DNA from 3 places in the Geobacillus sp. FSL K6-0789 genome. Region 1 is predicted to be linked to each of the others. Evidence: a T-box and tRNA genes for the amino acid it is inferred to sense, from the RefSeq annotation. Region 1 holds a T-box; the other regions hold tRNA genes.
What was found. The T-box of region 1 lies ahead of NSQ51_RS12140 (valine--tRNA ligase). A T-box ahead of a tRNA ligase gene usually reads a tRNA of that ligase, here a tRNA-Val.

Region 2: it has a tRNA-Val gene. The T-box ahead of NSQ51_RS12140 (valine--tRNA ligase) is inferred to sense a tRNA for this amino acid. The anticodon was not compared.
Region 3: it has a tRNA-Val gene. The T-box ahead of NSQ51_RS12140 (valine--tRNA ligase) is inferred to sense a tRNA for this amino acid. The anticodon was not compared.

The regions. Positions count from the first base shown of each region.
Region 1 is NZ_CP151966.1:2,290,477-2,293,927, reverse strand. Features, by position in the region: gene ysxE (spore coat protein YsxE) at 1-990, shown strand, start outside; gene NSQ51_RS12145 (hypothetical protein) at 1,028-1,216, opposite strand; T-box leader at 1,356-1,685, shown strand; gene NSQ51_RS12140 (valine--tRNA ligase) at 1,785-3,451, shown strand, end outside.
Region 2 is NZ_CP151966.1:89,141-92,591, reverse strand. Features, by position in the region: rRNA gene NSQ51_RS00495 (16S ribosomal RNA) at 1-199, opposite strand, end outside; tRNA gene NSQ51_RS00490 (tRNA-Ala) at 404-476, opposite strand; tRNA gene NSQ51_RS00485 (tRNA-Pro) at 489-562, opposite strand; tRNA gene NSQ51_RS00480 (tRNA-Arg) at 567-640, opposite strand; tRNA gene NSQ51_RS00475 (tRNA-Leu) at 644-729, opposite strand; tRNA gene NSQ51_RS00470 (tRNA-Gly) at 745-819, opposite strand; tRNA gene NSQ51_RS00465 (tRNA-Leu) at 831-915, opposite strand; tRNA gene NSQ51_RS00460 (tRNA-Lys) at 930-1,005, opposite strand; tRNA gene NSQ51_RS00455 (tRNA-Val) at 1,291-1,366, opposite strand; rRNA gene rrf (5S ribosomal RNA) at 1,375-1,491, opposite strand; gene lysS (lysine--tRNA ligase) at 1,999-3,451, opposite strand, start outside.
Region 3 is NZ_CP151966.1:535,323-538,773, forward strand. Features, by position in the region: rRNA gene NSQ51_RS02730 (23S ribosomal RNA) at 1-1,661, shown strand, start outside; rRNA gene rrf (5S ribosomal RNA) at 1,936-2,052, shown strand; tRNA gene NSQ51_RS02740 (tRNA-Val) at 2,061-2,136, shown strand; tRNA gene NSQ51_RS02745 (tRNA-Met) at 2,164-2,240, shown strand; tRNA gene NSQ51_RS02750 (tRNA-Asp) at 2,246-2,321, shown strand; tRNA gene NSQ51_RS02755 (tRNA-Phe) at 2,496-2,571, shown strand; tRNA gene NSQ51_RS02760 (tRNA-Thr) at 2,780-2,852, shown strand; tRNA gene NSQ51_RS02765 (tRNA-Lys) at 3,154-3,226, shown strand; tRNA gene NSQ51_RS02770 (tRNA-Gly) at 3,234-3,308, shown strand; tRNA gene NSQ51_RS02775 (tRNA-Leu) at 3,314-3,399, shown strand; tRNA gene NSQ51_RS02780 (tRNA-Arg) at 3,403-3,451, shown strand, end outside.

The DNA.
Region 1 (3,451 bases):
CAGTACGGTCTTCGTCCAGAGCGCATGGAGCAGCGAGGCAAAGCCGTCAAAGTATACACGAACCGCGGTGTTTTCGCCTTAAAGCCGCTTGAAAGCGAGCAAGAAGCCGCCGCCGTTTGGCAGTCTCTTCAGCATGGCGGCCCCCATTGTCTCCCGCTTTACCTGACGCGGCGGCGGTCGCTGTTTGCCACAGAAGGCAGGCGCCTTTATTATTTGCAAGCATGGCATGACGGCGAATCAAAGGTGGAGAAGGATGCGGTGGACGCCTTTTTTCGCGAGCTCGCCCGCCTCCATCGCGCCACCGTCCGTACGATCGAGGTGAGTGAGGAAGAGGCGGCGGCGTACCGAAAGCAAAAAAAGGACGAATGGCAACGGGCGCGGATGGTTTGGGAAGAACGGATTGAGCGGTACGAAGCGGCGTGGTACATGTCTCCGTTTCAGCTCCAATGCTGCACCTATTTTCATGAGGTGATGCGCGCGTACTCGTTCGCTGAAGAACGGCTCGATGTGTGGGAAGAGACGCTCAAAGAGACGAAGCAATGGCGCATCGCCTGGGTGCACGGCAAAGCGCGCCTCTCCCACCATCTCCCGCCGTATTGGATCAGTTGGGAGCGGGCGCATTGGAATTCGCCGCTCTTTGATGTGATCGCCGCGCTCCGTTTTCACGTACAGACAATGCCGCCGCTTGGGCGCGAGTGGCTTGAAGGGATGGGGGAGTACGAGAAGGAGCTGCCGCTGTCCGACGGGGAGCGGGCGTTTTTATACAGCCATTTGGCGGAGCCGCGTGGGTTTGTCCGCTGTTTGGAGCGGTATGAGGCCGCTTCGCGGAACGAGCGGAACGAACGGGAATATGTGACCGCGCTGCAACGTTGTTACTGGGCGTTCAAAAACATGGAGGCCGTTGTCATGCATCTTGTCCAACGCGACGCCGCGCAGCAGGAAGAGGCGATGGATAATGAACAGCCGGTGGATGAAAGCAGCAATGGTTAAATGGATTTTGAATCCAGCCCAACAAAACGGCGTCGCACTAAATCCATTCCAAATGGAGCGCCACGGCAATGAAAACGAAGATGGCCAATAAAATGACATCAAACGTCGTTGGCAGAAAAATGGTGCGGATCGCTTGAAAAATGGTGAGCGGGATGATCACTTGGGCGCAGACGGCGCGCACTTGCCGAAGCCAAGGCGGCCATGAATACGGGTTGAATCGCCGCATCGGTGTTCCCTCCTTCTCCGGTTTACTATACAATATGAAACGTGCGGTGGTTTGTCACCAAATGCACACGGATGGAATAAATAAATAAAAACTTGGCAAAGATGATGGACAATGGTAGTATAATAATCGAATCATGACGACAAAAGCGAAGACGGGGAGGAGTACAGCGGTCCGCGCCTGCAGAGAGGGAAATCAGAAGCTGCGAGATTTCCTAGGATGACGGCTGCTGGAAGGTCGCCCTTGAGCTGCTTCTTTGAAAGGCGCTGCTGCCGAGTAGAGGAAGCCGGCATCATGCCGTTATGCCAATGAAGCGCTTAAGCTTCTAGAAGGCCGGTCAACTAAACTGATTGTGGGCTCGCCAGCCGATGTTTCACCGGTGGGTTGGCCGTGTTGCGGTTCTCTTCATCACCAGCCTTCTAGGCTTAAGAAAAAAGGTGGTACCGCGAAAGCAGCTCCTTTCGTCCTTTTCGGATGAAAGGGGCTTTTTTGCTTGCCGGCTGCGCGGCATTGCTTAGTGGGAAGCCGCCGTCGCCGCATTGTCCATCATGTTGAAGGAGGGAAATGAAACATGGCACAGCACGAAGTGTCGATGCCACCCAAATACGATCATCGCGCCGTTGAAGCCGGGCGCTACGAATGGTGGCTGAAAGGAAAATTTTTTGAAGCGACCGGTGATCCGAACAAACGACCGTTTACGATCGTCATCCCGCCGCCCAACGTCACCGGCAAATTGCACTTAGGGCATGCGTGGGATACGACGCTGCAAGACATCATTACGCGCATGAAGCGGATGCAAGGGTATGACGTCCTGTGGCTTCCGGGAATGGATCACGCCGGCATCGCCACCCAGGCGAAAGTCGAGGAAAAATTGCGCCAGCAAGGGCTGTCGCGCTACGATTTAGGCCGGGAAAAATTTTTAGAAGAAACGTGGAAGTGGAAGGAAGAATACGCCGGCCATATTCGCAGCCAATGGGCGAAGTTAGGGCTTGGGCTTGATTACACGCGCGAGCGGTTTACACTTGACGAAGGGCTTTCCAAAGCGGTGCGCGAAGTGTTCGTCTCGCTCTACCGGAAAGGGCTCATTTACCGCGGCGAATACATCATCAACTGGGATCCGGTGACGAAAACCGCGTTGTCGGACATTGAGGTTATTTATAAAGAAGTGAAAGGCGCGCTCTACCATATGCGCTATCCGCTCGCTGACGGCTTCGGCTACATTGAAGTGGCGACGACCCGTCCGGAAACGATGCTCGGCGATACGGCCGTTGCTGTGCACCCCGATGACGAGCGGTACAAGCACTTGATCGGCAAAATGGTAAAACTGCCGATCGTTGGCCGCGAAATTCCGATCATTGCCGACGAATACGTCGATATGGAGTTCGGATCCGGAGCGGTCAAAATTACGCCGGCGCACGACCCGAACGACTTTGAAATCGGCAATCGCCACAACTTGCCGCGCATTCTCGTCATGAACGAAGACGGCACGATGAATGAAAACGCCATGCAATACCAGGGGCTTGACCGGTTTGAATGCCGGAAGCAGATCGTCCGCGATTTGCAAGAACAAGGCGTTCTCTTTAAGATTGAAGAGCATGTTCACTCGGTCGGCCATAGCGAACGAAGCGGCGCAGTTATTGAACCGTATTTGTCGACGCAATGGTTCGTGAAAATGAAGCCGCTCGCCGAAGCCGCCATCAAGCTCCAGCAAACCGACGGCAAAGTGCAGTTCGTGCCGGAACGGTTTGAAAAAACGTATTTGCATTGGCTTGAAAACATCCGCGACTGGTGCATTTCACGCCAGCTTTGGTGGGGGCATCGCATCCCGGCATGGTACCATAAAGAAACGGGTGAAATTTACGTCGACCATGAACCGCCCAAAGACATCGAAAACTGGGAACAAGACCCCGATGTGCTCGACACATGGTTCAGCTCGGCGCTTTGGCCGTTCTCGACCATGGGCTGGCCGGATGTGGAATCGCCGGATTACAAGCGCTACTACCCGACCGATGTGCTGGTCACCGGTTATGACATCATTTTCTTCTGGGTGTCGCGCATGATTTTCCAAGGGCTCGAATTCACCGGCAAGCGCCCGTTCAAAGACGTGCTCATCCACGGCCTCGTCCGCGACGCCCAAGGGCGGAAAATGAGCAAGTCGCTCGGCAACGGCGTCGATCCGATGGATGTGATCGACCAGTACGGCGCCGATGCGCTCCGTTACTTCTTGGCGACCGGCAG
Region 2 (3,451 bases), 950 kb from region 1:
ACCATGCGGTCTTCGGTGTTATCCGGTATTAGCTCCGGTTTCCCGGAGTTATCCCGGTCTTGCGGGCAGGTTGCCCACGTGTTACTCACCCGTCCGCCGCTGACCGAATCAAGGCAAGCCCCAATCCGGTCCGCTCGACTTGCATGTATTAGGCACGCCGCCAGCGTTCGTCCTGAGCCAGGATCAAACTCTCCAAAGAAAGTTGATTGGCTTTTGCTTCGGCCCATGCGGACCTCTGCTTTTCGTATTGTCCAGCTTCGGTCCGCCGCCGCTCGGGGTCAAATAACCTTCACCTTCCGGGTGCAAGCACCCTTGCAGGCGAAGAACATTTGCCCGTCGCGGCGACCCACGAACCTCCGCTTTTCGTCGCGCTTCGTTTCGTTCAGTTTTCAAGGAACGATAATGGAGCCTATCGGGATCGAACCGATGACCTCCTGCGTGCAAAGCAGGCGCTCTCCCAGCTGAGCTAAGGCCCCATGCGGACGCTATCGGGAAGACAGGATTTGAACCTGCGACCCCATGGTCCCAAACCATGTGCTCTGCCAAGCTGAGCTACTTCCCGCTAACGCGCTCGAGAGGATTCGAACCCCTAACCTTCTGATCCGTAGTCAGATGCTCTATCCAATTGAGCTACGAGCGCAAGTGCCGAGGGCCGGACTCGAACCGGCACGGTAGTTACCTACCCCAGGATTTTAAGTCCTGTGCGTCTGCCAATTCCGCCACCCCGGCTAACAGGCAAATAAATGGAGCGGAAGACGGGACTCGAACCCGCGACCCCCACCTTGGCAAGGTGGTGTTCTACCACTGAACTACTTCCGCCCAAATCATTATGCGGGTGAAGGGACTCGAACCCCCACGCCCGTAAAGGGCACTAGACCCTGAATCTAGCGCGTCTGCCAATTCCGCCACACCCGCAAATATATAGTTGGTGGTGAGCCATGGAGGACTCGAACCTCCGACCCTCTGATTAAAAGTCAGATGCTCTACCTACTGAGCTAATGGCTCATGGTTGGGTATACACTCACAGCGAACGATGTCCCTTCCTCTGCTAGCGTATTCGAAGATGCAAGATGCGTCGGGACAACTCGCAGCAAACTCGATGATGCAACGCTCGTTGCTCTACCTACTGAGCTAATGGCTCATGGTTGGGTATACACTCTAAGCTTCATTTCACTCTACCTGCCCCTTCCTCTACAAGCTTATTCGAAGAAGTCAAGTGCGTCGGGGCAACTCGCAGCGAACTCGAAGATGCAACGCTCGTTACTGAGCTAATGGCTCATGGTATATAAATGGTGGAGGATGACGGGATCGAACCGCCGACCCCTTGCTTGTAAGGCAAGTGCTCTCCCAGCTGAGCTAATCCTCCACGCTGTTGCCTAGCGACGACCTACTCTCGCAGGGGCGCTGGCCCCAACTACCATCGGCGCTGGAGGGCTTAACTTCCGTGTTCGGGATGGGAACGGGTGTTTCCCCTCCGCTATCATCACTAGGCAGTCAACAGAACAGACAAGTTATATTATAACCAAATTTGTTTGCTTGTCAATATCCTTTTGTTCGTCATTATTGACGTCTCACGTGCTATCATAATATAACACACTGAAGAAAGCTTGTCAACTCATTTCGTTTTTTGTTTTGTTCTCAAAAACAACATTGCTCATTATATACATTCTATGACTAAAAGTCAATCGTCGAACGAAAATTATCGTTGGTACGTTTTATAGGCAAATGCGAGTGGTGTATGATGCAAATATGATTTGCCAAGACGATAGTAATGATCAACGATTTTCCGGTTTAGATCTTTCCATTTGTCTAGGACGGGCGGCAAATTGAGAAACTTTGCAACACTATAACTTCGTTCCTTTCGATTTCTCAAAAACCAAACGAATCCGTTGTTTTTCACCGGCCTTCTTAGGGGCTGGCAGCAGCCGGCTTTTTCTTGAATCGAGTTCTCATAACAAACTGTCCCCTGCCGTTGTTCGCAACAGGGGACGATCGTGGTTATTTATGGCGCATTTGCGGGAAGAGCAATACATCGCGAATGGACGGTGAATTGGTCAAAAGCATGACTAACCGGTCGACCCCGATCCCGAGTCCGCCTGTTGGCGGCATGCCGTATTCGAGCGCTTCGAGGAAATCTTCGTCCATTTCATGCGCTTCATCGTTTCCTTGTTCGCGCTCCTTCAGCTGCTCCTCAAACCGTTGACGCTGATCGATCGGGTCGTTTAGTTCCGTAAAGGCGTTCGCATGTTCGCGCCCGACGATGAACAGCTCAAACCGATCGGTAAAGCGCGGGTCGTCTGGGTTTTTCTTGGCTAATGGCGAGATTTCGACCGGGTGGCCGTAAATGAACGTCGGCTGGATCAGTTTATCCTCTACTTTTTGTTCAAAAAATTCATTGACGATATGGCCGAACGTCATGTGCGGCGCGACTTCGACACCGTGTTCTTTGGCCAGCTCCCGCGCCTCTTCGTCGCTCATCTGCCGCCAGAAATCGACGCCGACATATTCCTTGATCGCATCGACCATATGGAGGCGCCGCCATTCAGGCGTCAAGTCGACAAGATGTTCGCCGTACTGAATTTTTGTTGTGCCAAGCACTTCCGTGGCAATATGAGCGATCAAGTTCTCCGTTAATTTCATGATATCGCGGAAGTCGGCATACGCCTCGTACAATTCGAGCATCGTAAACTCCGGGTTATGGCGGGTGGAAATGCCTTCATTCCGGAAAACGCGCCCGATTTCATACACTTTTTCCAAGCCGCCGACGATGAGCCGTTTCAAATGCAGCTCGATGGCGATCCGCATATACAGCGTCATATCGAGCGCATTATGATGCGTAATGAACGGGCGCGCCGCCGCACCGCCTGCTACGGCGTGCATCATCGGTGTTTCGACTTCCAAGTAGCCATGGCTGTCAAGATAGCGGCGCATCGATTGAATAATGAGACTGCGGGTGATGAACGTCTTTTTGCTCTCCGGATTCATAATTAAATCGAGGTAGCGTTGGCGGTAGCGCTGCTCGATATCTTTTAAGCCGTGGTATTTTTCCGGCAGCGGACGCAGCGCTTTTGTTAAAAATTCATACGACGATACTTTGATCGAAAGTTCGCCGACCTTTGTTTTAAACATCGTGCCGCGCACGCCGACGATGTCGCCGAGGTCGGAGATTTTAAACAGCTCGTATTGCTGTTCGCCAACATCGTCTTGGCGGACGTAAATTTGAATTTGTCCCGTCACGTCCTGGATGTGAGCAAAGCCCGCTTTTCCCTTGCCTCTCTTTGTCATGATGCGGCCGGCGACGGCGACTTCGATTTGTTGCTCTTCGAGTTCCTCTTTTGACAAATCTCCATACAGTTCAAACAGCTCTTCCGCTTTATGCGTGCGCTCGAACCGTTTGCCAAACGGATCGACACCCAATTCCTCAATTTTTTTCAGCTTTTCCCTGCGGACG
Region 3 (3,451 bases), 1.4 Mb from region 1:
GGACTGGTGGAGCGCTTAGAAGTGAGAATGCCGGTATGAGTAGCGAAAACAGAGGTGAGAATCCTCTGCGCCGAAAGCCTAAGGGTTCCTGAGGAAGGTTCGTCCGCTCAGGGTTAGTCGGGACCTAAGCCGAGGCCGAAAGGCGTAGGTGATGGACAACAGGTTGAGATTCCTGTACCACCTCCTTCCCGTTTGAGCGATGGGGGGACGCAGGAGGATAGGGCGAGCAGGCGGCTGGAAGAGCCTGTCCAAGCCGCAAGGCTGATCCGTAGGCAAATCCGCGGATTGTAAGGCCAAGCGGTGATGGCGACGGAGTCATCCGGAAGTCCCCGATTTCACACTGCCAAGAAAAGCCTCTAGCGAGGGAAGAGGTGCCCGTACCGCAAACCGACACAGGTAGGCGAGGAGAGAATCCTAAGGCGCGCGGGAGAACTCTCGTTAAGGAACTCGGCAAAATGACCCCGTAACTTCGGGAGAAGGGGTGCTCGTTTGGGTGAAGAGCCCGAACGAGCCGCAGTGAAAAGGCCCAAGCGACTGTTTATCAAAAACACAGGTCTCTGCGAAGCCGAAAGGCGACGTATAGGGGCTGACACCTGCCCGGTGCTGGAAGGTTAAGGGGAGCGCTTAGCGGAAGCGAAGGTGCGAACCGAAGCCCCAGTAAACGGCGGCCGTAACTATAACGGTCCTAAGGTAGCGAAATTCCTTGTCGGGTAAGTTCCGACCCGCACGAAAGGTGTAACGACTTGGGCGCTGTCTCAACGAGAGACCCGGTGAAATTATACTACCTGTGAAGATGCAGGTTACCCGCGACAGGACGGAAAGACCCCGTGGAGCTTTACTGCAGCCTGATATGGAATTTTGGTATCGCTTGTACAGGATAGGTGGGAGCCTGGGAAGCCGGAGCGCCAGCTTCGGTGGAGGCGGCGGTGGGATACCACCCTGGCGATATTGAAATTCTAACCCGCACCCCTTAGCGGGGTGGGAGACAGTGTCAGGCGGGCAGTTTGACTGGGGCGGTCGCCTCCCAAAAGGTAACGGAGGCGCCCAAAGGTTCCCTCAGAATGGTTGGAAATCATTCGGAGAGTGCAAAGGCACAAGGGAGCTTGACTGCGAGACGGACAGGTCGAGCAGGGACGAAAGTCGGGCTTAGTGATCCGGTGGTTCCGCATGGAAGGGCCATCGCTCAACGGATAAAAGCTACCCCGGGGATAACAGGCTGATCTCCCCCAAGAGTCCACATCGACGGGGAGGTTTGGCACCTCGATGTCGGCTCATCGCATCCTGGGGCTGTAGTCGGTCCCAAGGGTTGGGCTGTTCGCCCATTAAAGCGGTACGCGAGCTGGGTTCAGAACGTCGTGAGACAGTTCGGTCCCTATCCGTCGCGGGCGCAGGAAATTTGAGAGGAGCTGTCCTTAGTACGAGAGGACCGGGATGGACGCACCGCTGGTGTACCAGTTGTCCCGCCAGGGGCACCGCTGGGTAGCTATGTGCGGACGGGATAAGCGCTGAAAGCATCTAAGCGTGAAGCCCCCCTCAAGATGAGATTTCCCACCGCGTCAGGCGGGTAAGATCCCTCGAAGATGACGAGGTCGATAGGTCCGAGGTGGAAGCGTGGCGACACGTGGAGCTGACGGATACTAATCGATCGAGGGCTTAACCTAACAAGAAAAGTGGAGGCCGCCTGCTTATCGGCGAGGCGCGCTGGAGGGCCTGTGAGCGGGCTTAGCCCGCCGCAGCAGGACCGAAGCGTCGCGAGCCGATGGCGGCCGGAACTAGACATCGAAAAGCGCAGGCGAGCGGCGGCGAGCCGGAGCTAGACAATGAAAAGTGAAAGCGTCCCGGCTTCTTCCCGAAACGGTTATCTAGTTTTGAAGGAATGAAAAAAAGTCCTTGACAATAAGCTCAATTCCCTTATAATAATACTTGTCGCCATTGCCTAGTGGTGATAGCGGAGGGGAAACGCCCGTTCCCATCCCGAACACGGAAGTTAAGCCCTCCAGCGCCGATGGTAGTTGGGGCCAGCGCCCCTGCAAGAGTAGGTCGCTGCTAGGCAATTTCGTGGAGGATTAGCTCAGCTGGGAGAGCACTTGCCTTACAAGCAAGGGGTCGGCGGTTCGATCCCGTCATCCTCCACCACTTACACCAATTGTGTATTCTTATCGCCGCGGGGTGGAGCAGTCCGGTAGCTCGTCGGGCTCATAACCCGAAGGTCGCAGGTTCAAATCCTGCCCCCGCAACCAAAATTGGTCCCGTAGTGTAGTGGTTAACATGCCTGCCTGTCACGCAGGAGATCGCGGGTTCGAGTCCCGTCGGGACCGCCATTCTTTCAAAATTGTGAAAGATGAAAAATACGGCTCAGCAGCTCATTCGGTAGAGACGAGCATCTGCTTCATCGAATTCGCTTCGAGTTGCCTCAACGCATCGAGCGTCTTTGAATCAGCTGGTAGAGGAAGAGGCACAGAGCAATTCAACGAGCGAGTTAAAAAATAATATATGGCTCGGTAGCTCAGTCGGTAGAGCAAAGGACTGAAAATCCTTGTGTCGGCGGTTCGATTCCGTCCCGAGCCACCATCAAACTATAAATTATGCCGTCTTAGCTCAATTGGTAGAGACGAGCATTCGCATCGTTGAATCTGCTTCGAGTTGTCCCGACGCATCCCACTTCTTTGAATAAGCTTGCAGAGGAAGGGACACCGAGCATTTGATTTCCTCGAATCAGCTTGTAGAGGAAGAGGAACAACCGAGCAGATCATATGATCCAGTAACTCATGTTAAATGTGCCGGCTTAGCTCAATTGGTAGAGCAACTGACTTGTAATCAGTAGGTTGCGGGTTCAAGTCCTGCAGCCGGCATCTTCCATTTTGAAAAAATTCAACTAGCGAAACATGAGCTCAGAAACGAGCGATACATCTTCGAGTTCGCTGCGAGTTGCCCCGACACACTTGACTTCTTCGAATAAGCTTGTAGAGGAAGGGGCAGGTAGAGTGAAATGAAGCTTAGAGTGTTATCTTAACCATGAGCCATTAGCTCAGTAGGTAGAGCAACGAGCGATGCATCATCGAGTTGGCTTCGAGTTGTCCCGACGCATCTTGCATCTTCGAATATGCTAGTAGAGGAAGGGACATCGTTCACTGTGAGTGTATACCCAACCATGAGCCATTAGCTCAGTAGGTAGAGCATCTGACTTTTAATCAGAGGGTCGGAGGTTCGAGTCCTCCATGGCTCATCGTCTTGCGGAAGTAGTTCAGCGGTAGAACACCACCTTGCCAAGGTGGGGGTCGCGGGTTCGAGCCCCGTCTTCCGCTCCACTTCCGCCGGGGTGGCGGAATTGGCAGACGCACAGGACTTAAAATCCTGGGGTAGGTAACTACCGTGCCGGTTCGAGTCCGGCCCTCGGCACGTGCGCTCGTAGCTCAATTGGATAGAGCATCTGACTACGGATCAGAAGGTT